Regions from separate parts of the Arthrobacter phoenicis genome, predicted to be linked through region 1. Evidence: riboswitches for the same ligand, from Rfam matches in the RefSeq annotation. Region 1 holds a riboswitch; each other region holds the start of a gene.
What was found. A riboswitch is a leader RNA that binds a small molecule or an ion and turns the genes downstream of it on or off. The one in region 1 is predicted to bind cyclic di-AMP.
Positions count from the first base shown of each region.

Region 1 (3,268 bases):
GCGCGGCGGCAGCCTCGGGGCTGAGATCCGAGAGGTCGAGCCGGTGCCGGGGCCCGTCCGGGAACGGAAACGTGGACCTGACCGCCAGGTCCGGTCCCACGCGCAGCAGCTCACCGGGGGCCAGCGCCCGCCAGCCGGGATCGTGGTCCATCGGTTCGGTGGCGATCAGCACCTGCGGCCCGGCGGCAAGGTCCTCGCTGCGTGCGTGGATGCGGTGGCTGCGGGCCTCCAGCGGCGCGGCGGGGCCGTGGATGCGCCCGGGATCACGCTCCAGCATGTGCAGTTCGTGGGTCTCCGGGTACCGCAGCGCCCACAGCTCCGTGGCCGTGGTGATGATCAGGTTCAGGCTGAGCACCGGCAGCTCCGCCGCGGCCCAGGCCACCGCCCGGGTGATCCCGGCGCCGACGTCGCCGTCCGCCCGCCGGGTCTCGGCGGTGATCAGGGCGAAGAGGCGTTCGCTGTCCGTCTGCCCCCGGACCAGGTCCGCGACCCCCAGCGCGGCGAGCCGGGCGTCCAGCCGGTCCAGGCCGCCGAAGGCGCCGTTGTGCGCGAACAGCCGCCCGTCCTGCTCGAACGGGTGGGTGTTGGCCACGGTGTGGGCCCCCGTGCTGGCGTAGCGGACGTGCGCGAGGAACGTGGTGCTCCGCAGGGTCCTGGCCTCCCGGGCGAAGGCGTGGTCCTCCCACGCCGCGAGCGGCTGCTTGGCCACGTGCGGCTCTCCGAGCTCATCGAAGGTGCCGATGCCCGCCCCGTCCGGCTCGCGCCGGCTCTGGACGGACAGGCTGTCCGGCGCGTCCAGCAGCCAAAAGGTGGCGCGGACCGTTCGGGCGCCGGCGTGGAGCCCGAACAGTCGGCACATGCTGGCTCCTCCGTGGTTGACGCGGCGTTATGGGAGCCAGTGTACGTCCCGGTTACTGCCAGGCGCGGACGTAATCCACCAGGACCTGAGACGCCGGGCCGTAGGCCGGGTTCGTGGAGGAGGCTCCGACGTTCAGGACCAGGTACTGCGGGGCGTTGCCGTCGTTGGTCGGGTAGGACTTGACCTTGACGCCGTCGAAGTAGACGTCCGAGGAGCCGGCCATCCGGTGCAGGCCGAAGGTGTGGTACTCATTGGCCCAGTTGCCGCCGACGCCGCCCTGGTTCTGGGCGCCGCTGGTGGAGTGGTAGTTGACCGTCATCTTGGCCTTGAGGACCTCGGCGATGTCGTTCTCGCCGGTGGCGGGCCAGGACTGGCCGGTGGACCAGAAGGCGGGCCAGTTGTAGAGGCCGTTGGCGTTGCCGGGGAACTTGATCCGGGCCTCGACGTAGCCGGTGGTGAACTGGTAGCCGGTGCCGGCGCCGCCGCGGGGGTTGGAGGAGACCAGCGCACCGGAGGAGGCCGAGGCCAGGTTGAGGACCAGGTTCCCGTTGCTGACGGAGACGTTGGCGGGGCTGGTGCTGACCTTGTTCATGGTTCCGCAGCCGGGGGCGAACCAGCAGGCGGCCCACTTGTTGGTATCCAGGCCGGTGCCGTTGAAGTCGTCGTTGAACGCCAGGGTCCAGTTGCCGGGGACGCCCAGGGGTGCCGGGCCGCCCGTGGAGGCTATGGCCAGGGCCGGTGCCGGGGCGGCCTGTACGGCGGCGGGCGCGGGGGCGGCTGCCGGGGGAGCGGCCTGCACCGGTGCGGGGGCCGCCGTCGTTGCCGGGGGGGAAGGGGCGGAAGGGGCCGCGGCCGCGGTGGTGGCGGGTGCGGCGGGGGTTGCTGCCGGAGAGACCGGGGCGGAGGCGGGGGCGGCCTGGGAGACCTCCGACGCCTGCGCCTGGGACAGGCTGTTCAGGGTGGCCTGGCCGAGTGAGCCGAGGCCCACGACGGCGACGGCCGCCGCCGCGGCGAGGGTCAGGGCGCGGGGGGACTTCAGCCGAAGGGCGGTGCGCCGGAGCGGGGAGGGGGCGGTCTGGTCACGACGGCGCGCGGGGGCGCAAGTCTGATCCTGGGGTGCAGACATGGAAGGTATACCTCTCGACGCCTGCGGAGTTAGCTGTCGGGTTCGGATGAGGTCATCCGGCCGTGGGAAATCACGGCTTCACCCCGAGGGCAGGCCAACGCCATACCCGGGACACTTGGGTCCCCCGCCTCTGCCTTATATCTAGCGGATCCCGGGCGCGGCAGAGCTCAGCGACGCACGGAATTGGGACCAACGTTGACGGTCCACCCGTCGACCGTACGGCATTGAGCCGGTTAATCACAATTAAGTAACGGCAGTCACCGGCCTCCGCGTGGCGGCTTGAGGTGCGGCCGGAACCGAGTCAACGGCGCGGCTCAGGGGCCGCGGCGTCCCGGCCAGGCCGAATGCAGCAGCGGCAGCACGGAGACGGCCAGGAGTACCGTCGCGAGGGCCGGATCGTCGTGCCGGAGAATGGCGCCGGCGATCAGCAGGGCGGCGAAGAGAATGGCGGACACCGCGCGGCGCACGGTGCGGTCCAGCCGGGCCACCTGGCGCTCCAGCCGGGGGTTGCCCACGGTCAGGGAACCCTCCTCGGCGCGGGCCGCCAGGCGGTCGAGGCGCTGCGGCAGGCGGAAGGCCACCGCCGCGGCGTCGAAGACCTGGCGGCCGGCGTCCTGCAGGAGGTTTCCGCGCTCCTCGCGCAGCAGCCGTGCCGCGTACGGCTCCACCGAGTCCCAGAGGTTGAAGCGCGGGTCGAGGGAACTGCACACCCCGGAGGTGAGCGACATCGCCCGGATAATCAGCAGGAAATTCTCCGGGACCTGAAACGGCAGCGAGCGGACCAGTTCGCCGAACTCGTTGGCGAAGGCCAGGAACTCCCGCGGGTCCACCTCGCGCAGTTCGGCGAAGCCCATGCCGCCGAAGCGGGTGAACAGCCGGGACATGGCCCGCTCCAGTTCGGCGGTATCCGCCGTGGGCAGCAGCACCCCGATCTCGCCGATCGCCGAGACCAGGCCTCCGCCGTCGCGCGCGGCCGCCGCGATGAGCAGCTTCCGCAGCCCGCTCCGGGTGCCCGGGGGCACCTCGCCCATCATGCCGAAATCGATGAACGTCAGCCGCCAGGGCAACCCTCCGGCGCCGGGGGTCGGGGTGACGAAGATGTTCCCCGGGTGCGGGTCGGCATGGAAGAACCCGGTGGTGAAGAGCTGGTCGAACATCACCGATGCGAAGACCGGAGCCACCTCCACGGGGTCGATCCCCGCGGCCCGGAGGCCGTCCGTGTCCGTGATCTTGATGGCGGTGACGTCTTCCAGGGTCAGGACCCGGCGGGTGGTCCGTTCCCA
Region 1 is NZ_JBDFMK010000001.1:58,427-61,694, reverse strand. It holds gene ABC337_RS00285 (class II glutamine amidotransferase) at 1-859, opposite strand, end outside; gene ABC337_RS00280 (glycoside hydrolase family 16 protein) at 912-1,985, opposite strand; cyclic di-AMP (ydaO/yuaA leader) riboswitch at 1,992-2,142, opposite strand; gene ABC337_RS00275 (ABC1 kinase family protein) at 2,300-3,268, opposite strand, start outside.

Region 2 (3,268 bases), 880 kb from region 1:
TCACCGTCCCGCGCCCCCGCGATGCGCACCGGGACGAGCGCCGCGGCCGGCGCAGTCCGATCCGCCAGGTCGCGGACTTCGCCGCCGTTACCGGAATGGGCCAGAAGGCCGGAATGACCCTGGCCGCCGCCGGCATCGCACTCACCGTGGCCGTCCCGGTGACCGGCCCCGCGCTGGCCGTCGACGCCCCCACCGCGGGGTCCGTCTCCGCCGCGGCCCAGCCCGAGGTCAAGGCCGCCGCCGCCCAGATCGACTTCAACCGCACCGCCGTCACCACCAAGGGTGACCCGGACGGGAAGCTCAAGCAGCTGCTCAGCGCGCAGTCCGTTGGCTCCATCACCCGCGCCGCATCCGCGGGGACGCTCGGCGCCCCGCTGGACACCATGATCACGGCGTCGCCCTTCGGCTACCGGGTCAGCCCCATCACCGGCGCGGTCGGCGAATTCCACCGCGGCCAGGATTACGCCGCGCAGTGCGGCACAGCCGTCCATGCCGCCGCGAGCGGCACCGTAACTTTCTCCGGCTGGCACCCCTACGGGGGCGGCAACCGGATTGTGGTCGACCATGGCAATGGCCTGGAGACCACGTATAACCACTTGTCGTCATCCAGCGTCCACGTCGGCCAAAAGGTCTCCCGTGGCGATGTGATTGCGATGAGCGGAACAACCGGTGCCTCCACCGGCTGCCACCTCCACTTCGAGGTGATGGTCAACGGGGACGTCGTTGATCCGCTGGGCTGGCTCTAAAAGAGCCCACCGCAATGCTCACACTTCCGTGACACGCCGTGATCTGAATGTGACATTGAGTCCGAACTGTTGTACCGTATGAAGCACGCCAACTTCACCGAAGTTGGCGCTCTTGAGTGGATTGCCTAACTCTGCCACCGCTCAAGGTCCGTTCGCATGACATCGTCTGGCAGGGGCGGGGGAACCAATTTTGGTCTTCGCAAGAAGACCTAGGGGTTAAGTCGCAAAGCTTCCCAGGAAGCGGAGCGGCCGGGTGACTCCCATCCGAATCCGACAGCTCACCTCGTAGGCATTGGGAGAGGCTACTTTCGTGTCTTCACGCCACAATGCTGCGCGTTTTCGCGCTGGCGAGGCTCAGTCGAGCCCGCTGATGACCATGCACCGCGTTGCCCTTGCCGGCGCCCGGGATGGTTCACGCAATGCAGTTCCTGCTTTTGGCGCGTCTTCGCAGTACACCCTTCGCTAAAGAAACCCGTTTCGGGGCGATCCGGCGTACCCCCAAGATGCCGGAGCGTCCTTAGTCCCGCCTGTTCAAGAGCGCGGACACAAAGGATCACGAAAGAGAGAACTAAATGACTACTCGTGCAACCATTGCACGCCACCGCGCGGAGGTCACCAAGACCAACTCGCTGGCTGTCATTGCCAAGGCCGTCGGCGACAACGCCGGTGGCATGGGTCGCCAGGCTGCGGTTATCGCTGCTGCCTCCGGCCTGGTCCTGACCAGCGGTATCGCGGCCAACGCCGCCGAGACCAACGTTCAGCGCGAATCCACCTCTGCTTCCGCCACCGAGGTTCAGTCCACCGCTCCGGCCACCATCTCGGCGGCCTCCAGCATCGCCATCTCCTACGAGAAGCCTGCTGTGACCACCGCGGCCGCCCCCGTCGTCGAGGCCCCGAAGCCCGTCGTCAAGGTTCAGGAAGCTGACACCACGACCGCCAACACCGCCGCAGCCACCCCGGCCGCCGGCACCGCGGTCAACGCGTCCGTCGCCACCAAGGCTCCGGCCGCCACCAGCGGCATGGGCGCCTCGATCGCCGCCGCCGCTTACGCCCAGATCGGCGTGTCCCAGGACTGCACCATGCTGGCCACCAACGCCCTGGCCGCCGTCGGCATCCGCTACCACGGCTGGCCGGCAGGTTACCTGTCCCTGGGCCGCACCGTCAGCGCCGCCGAAGCGCAGCCGGGTGACCTCGCGTACTACCAGAACGGCGGCATGGGCATGGCCCACATCGCCGTTTACGTCGGCAACGGCATGGCCGTCCACGGCGGCTGGAACGGCGGCACCACCGCCCTCTACAGTGTCAACGTCGGTTCCGGCCCGGTCTTCATCCGCGTCGGCGGCTAAGACCCCCGCTTCCCGCGAAGCTTCGAGAAGGACCCCTGCCACCGGCTGGGGTCCTTCTCTGTTAACCGCGTGCCAGCGGTGCAGGAAGCACCGCTGGCACGCGGGCCCAGGATCCGCCACGGATGCCCTGCGGCCCGAAATTCGGTAATCCGGGCCACCCGTGTTTACTCTTGTGGTGTCGATCCTTAGCCTGACCATGCAGAGGGCAGCCGGCCCTCGTGCCACTGGCGGGTGCGGCCGTGAAGAGGGATGCGGATGCGCACACTCGTTCTGAATGCTGGATATGAACCGCTGGCGGTTGTGACCTTCCGCCGGGCGCTGGTGCTCGTGCTGACGGGCAAGGCCAGTGTCGTGGCCGAGGGGGACGACCCGGTGGTGGGGCCGCAGGATATCCTCGGCCGGCCGAGCGTCATCCTGCTTAACCGCTACATCCGCCCCCGCTACAACACCGTGACTGCGGTCAGCCGCCGGGGTGTGCTCCGCCGGGACGGCCACCGGTGCGCCTACTGCGCTAAACCGGCCCACACCATCGACCACGTCCAGCCGAAGTCCCGGGGAGGGGCCGACTCCTGGGAGAATCTGGTGGCCGCCTGCCTGCGCTGCAACAACGTCAAGGGCGACCACACCCCGGCCGAGATGGGCTGGAAGCTCGGGTTCACCCCCGGTCCGCCGAAGGGCACGATCTGGCAGATCAAGGAGCTGGAGAAGCCCACCCCCGCGTGGGACCCGTTCCTGCTGCCCGAATCCGCGCACTAGCACCGCCGGCCGCCCGCAGGCCGCTAGGCTGGGCGGGTGGAATTCAACGCCGTCATTCTCGCCGGGGGCAGGTCCTCCCGGCTGGGCGGAACCCCCAAGGCCGCCCTCCGCTTCCGCGGGGACACCCTGCTGGAGCGGTCGTTGCTCGCGGCAGCCGGTGCACGCGGCGTCGCCGTCGTGGGACCGGAAACCGGCAGACTCCCGGACGGAATCCTCCTGTGCCGTGAAGACCCGCCCTTCGCCGGACCCGCGGCGGCCCTTGCTGCCGGGCTCGAGGCCCTCGCTCGCGGGGGAGCGGCCGGCGGGAGCCAGGCGCCGCTGACGCTGGTCCTGGCCTGCGACATGCCGCTGGTCGCCGACGCCGTCCCCGCACTCTTCGCCGACCGTGCCAGGGCGCAGCCCGGCTCGGACGGCAGCGTC
Region 2 is NZ_JBDFMK010000001.1:935,648-938,915, reverse strand. It holds gene ABC337_RS04140 (peptidoglycan DD-metalloendopeptidase family protein) at 1-746, shown strand, start outside; cyclic di-AMP (ydaO/yuaA leader) riboswitch at 894-1,052, shown strand; gene ABC337_RS04135 (NlpC/P60 family protein) at 1,319-2,092, shown strand; gene ABC337_RS04130 (HNH endonuclease) at 2,348-2,848, shown strand; gene mobA (molybdenum cofactor guanylyltransferase) at 2,885-3,268, shown strand, end outside.
Region 2: it holds a riboswitch for cyclic di-AMP, as region 1 does, so the genes downstream of both, ABC337_RS04135 (NlpC/P60 family protein) here and ABC337_RS00280 (glycoside hydrolase family 16 protein) in region 1, are expected to answer to the same signal.

Region 3 (3,268 bases), on a different contig from region 1:
GCCGCGGCACGGACGATGCGTCCGGCGGGTGTGCGCGGCAGATTGTCTACGGGCAGACCCCCCTCGGCCTCAAGGGCCCGCGCCATCTGTTCTGTGCGGGCACCGAACAGAAGTTCACGGAACAGTGCCCAGGCACCGATGGCCGGGAGTACCAAGTACGCCGCGCCAAGGACGTTGGCCAGAGGACTGGTATCCATCAGCAGGAGAGCGGAACGCTGGAATGTCACCACCAGGTAGAAGACCAACAGCAGCGTTACGGCCACCACCCAGGCCTTGGTCCGGTTCCTCCGTAGAAAAGAAAAGAATGACTTCACGGCCCCACCGACCCTGCTCGGGCAAACCGGACCGGACCCGGAGCCGAGCCGGACTGCGGATCCAAAGCGGTTCCTGCAGCTTCGGCGGCCTTGGCTCCGGGAAACAACTCCGCGCCCCGGAGAGCGCCACCTAGTGCTTCAGACATTGGGATCAACATTACATACCAACAACAATCGCCATCCAAATCTGCAGTGCGGCTTTCGGCAACGGCATCCGGGCCGTCCGGAACTTTGGCACCGTCCCCGCACCGGCGGCGGGCCTTTACCAACCGGAGGGCGGTATGCCAATGGCCGGTGACGCGCTACCCCCAAGGCAGCGACTCACCGGCCCGTTGGCGCTGGTGTCTCTAGGCGCCGGCGCGTACGAACGTGACGGGCCCCGTTGCGGTCAACCACGACAGCGGATGAACCACCGTCTGGTTCTTGCCGTTCATGCCCGAGCTGATGACCTGGCCGTTGCCTGCGTAGATTCCAACGTGTCCGGACTGAACAACCATGTCACCCGGGGCCGGGGTGCCAACCGTCTTGCCGTAATTCATGAACGCCATAGGGCCAATGTCGCCTACAGGGATGCCTGCTGCGCCCAAGGCCTTTTCGACGAGGCGGGTGCAGTCCTGGATAAGGCCCAGCTGCGCGTAGGCGGCCGAAAGCATGGTGGCGTTGACTCCGCCCGCTGCCTGAGGGGCAGCGGCCGGCGCCGGTGCCGCCTGAACGGTGACCTTGGGCGCTGCCACCGGTGCACTAACCACCGGTGTCGTGGCGGCCGGTGTCTTGACCGCCGGTGTGGGCTGAGGGATTTCGGCAGTCGCCGGCGCTTCGATGACCGGTGCGGGGGTAGTGGTGACGGCCGGGCGTTCGAAGGATATCCGAACGCTGGCGTCGGCGCTGAGCGGAGCGGACGCCAGGGCGGTCACTTCCTGCGTTGAGGGCAGTGCCGCGTCCTGCTGGGCCGGAGCCTCGGCGGCCTGGGCAGCGATACCGCTGGATAAAACTAGGCCTGAAGCAACGGCGAGGACGGCGGCCTGCCGTCCCGCTCCGCCAAAGTTGTCTGCGGCAGACTTGGAAATCTTCGCGAGCGGACTGGTGTGGACGGTAACCGCGCGCCGGCGGCCATGAACGCGTGTGGACATGACAAAGTAGCCTCTCCCAATGCCTGCGGGGTTAGCTGTCGGATTCGGATGGGAGTCACCCGGCCGCAACTCCTGCAGATGCAGTAGCGCGGCTTCACCCCAAGGCCTGAACCAGGCCAAACGTGGTTTCCCCGTCTCTGCCGGACGAATTCTGCGAACGGATCCCCGGCAGCGGCAGAGTTAGGCAATCAACCCGGGAGTGCCGCCCTTGGAGAGAGTCGGCACGGAACCGACCGTACCGCAAGTAAGAGAAGATTGTCACATTCTGATAACGCGACGGGATAAATGTCACAGCCCCTACGTGCACCTCCACTGCTTGTACCCGCGGAAGGCCACCTAACCGGACCATCCTTCTGTCGTCCCAAAAGTGCGCCACGACCATCCGTTACACGGACAATATTTGGTCGGCTCACGACGGTTACTGGTGACGCTAGCAGTCACTTTCCGCAATCGTCTGGCCCTAAAGAATCCCACGGCACACCGAAATGACGCCTGGAGGCCTTCCAGGTGACGAAATTTCGGCAATCCGAAAAACATGTAAACGCATGAATCTGCGGCGGATATATGGAAGACTTGTCTTATCGAAGGGGAGTAGTTCCCACCGTCCGCGTATCGCGGACGCAGCGGCGCATCGACATACTGGCATCCTCCTACAGGTTGCCCGGTGCGCCACCCGGCTAGCAGGTGCCGGGCGAGCGAGACCTTCGGTCAGACACCACTCTGACCGGAGCTCCCCCGAAATTATGGGTCCGGTCAAGGGTATTGCCTCGAGGATGACCATGACGAACCTGCCCACGACACACACCACACCGACTTTCCAGAGCGCCAGTCCTGCGGATCTTCGTCGCTGGCGCCAGTACCTGGCCGACGAACGGGCCGAAGCGGGCGTGTACCGGGACCTTGCCGGACGCCGAAGTGGGGAAGAACGGGAGATCCTCCTGGCCCTGGCCGAAGCCGAAACCCGGCACGAACAGCACTGGCTGGACCTGCTCGGCGATAAAGTCGGCAAGGCCCGCCGCGGAAGCCTCCGTACCCGGTTCGTCGGCTTCCTTGCCCGCCACTTCGGATCCGTGTTCGTCCTCGCCCTGGCCCAGCGTGCCGAAGCGCGCTCACCGTACGCACGCGATGCCCACGCCACCGACACCATGGCCGCCGACGAACAGATCCACGAGGAAATCGTCCGTGCACTCGCCACAAGGGGCAGGAACAGGCTCTCCGGAAGTTTCCGCGCTGCCGTCTTCGGCGCAAACGACGGGCTCGTCAGCAACCTCTCCCTCGTGATGGGCATCAGCGCCAGCGGCGCATCCAACGCGGTGGTCCTCCTCAGCGGCGTCGCCGGCCTACTCGCCGGCGCCCTGTCCATGGGAGCCGGAGAATACGTCTCCGTCCGCTCCCAGCGCGAACTCCTCGAAGCCTCCACGCCCAATGAGGACGCACACGCGCGGCTACCGCACCTGAACGCCGACGCCAACGAACTGTCCCTGCTCTACCGCGCCCGGGGCATGGCAGAAGACGAAGCGAACGCCAAGGCCTCCGAGACGCTGCAGAACCCACACGAGAAACCGATCGTGGCTTCCCCTGACCACGACAAACACGAAGCAGTCGGCACAGGCCTCGGCGCGGCCACATCCAGCTTCCTGTTCTTCGCCTCCGGCGCCATCCTGCCCGTCCTCCCCTACCTGTTCGGACTCGAAGGCATCACCGCGCTCATCGTCGCCGGCATTATCGTCGGCCTGGCCCTGCTGACCACCGGCGCAATTGTTGCCTTGCTCTCCGGCGGGGCTCCGTTGAAAATGGCGCTACGCCAGCTCGCCATCGGTTACG
Region 3 is NZ_JBDFMK010000003.1:103,087-106,354, reverse strand. It holds gene ABC337_RS18205 (hypothetical protein) at 1-314, opposite strand, end outside; gene ABC337_RS18200 (NlpC/P60 family protein) at 662-1,444, opposite strand; cyclic di-AMP (ydaO/yuaA leader) riboswitch at 1,451-1,641, opposite strand; gene ABC337_RS18195 (VIT1/CCC1 transporter family protein) at 2,224-3,268, shown strand, end outside.
Region 3: it holds a riboswitch for cyclic di-AMP, as region 1 does, so the genes downstream of both, ABC337_RS18200 (NlpC/P60 family protein) here and ABC337_RS00280 (glycoside hydrolase family 16 protein) in region 1, are expected to answer to the same signal.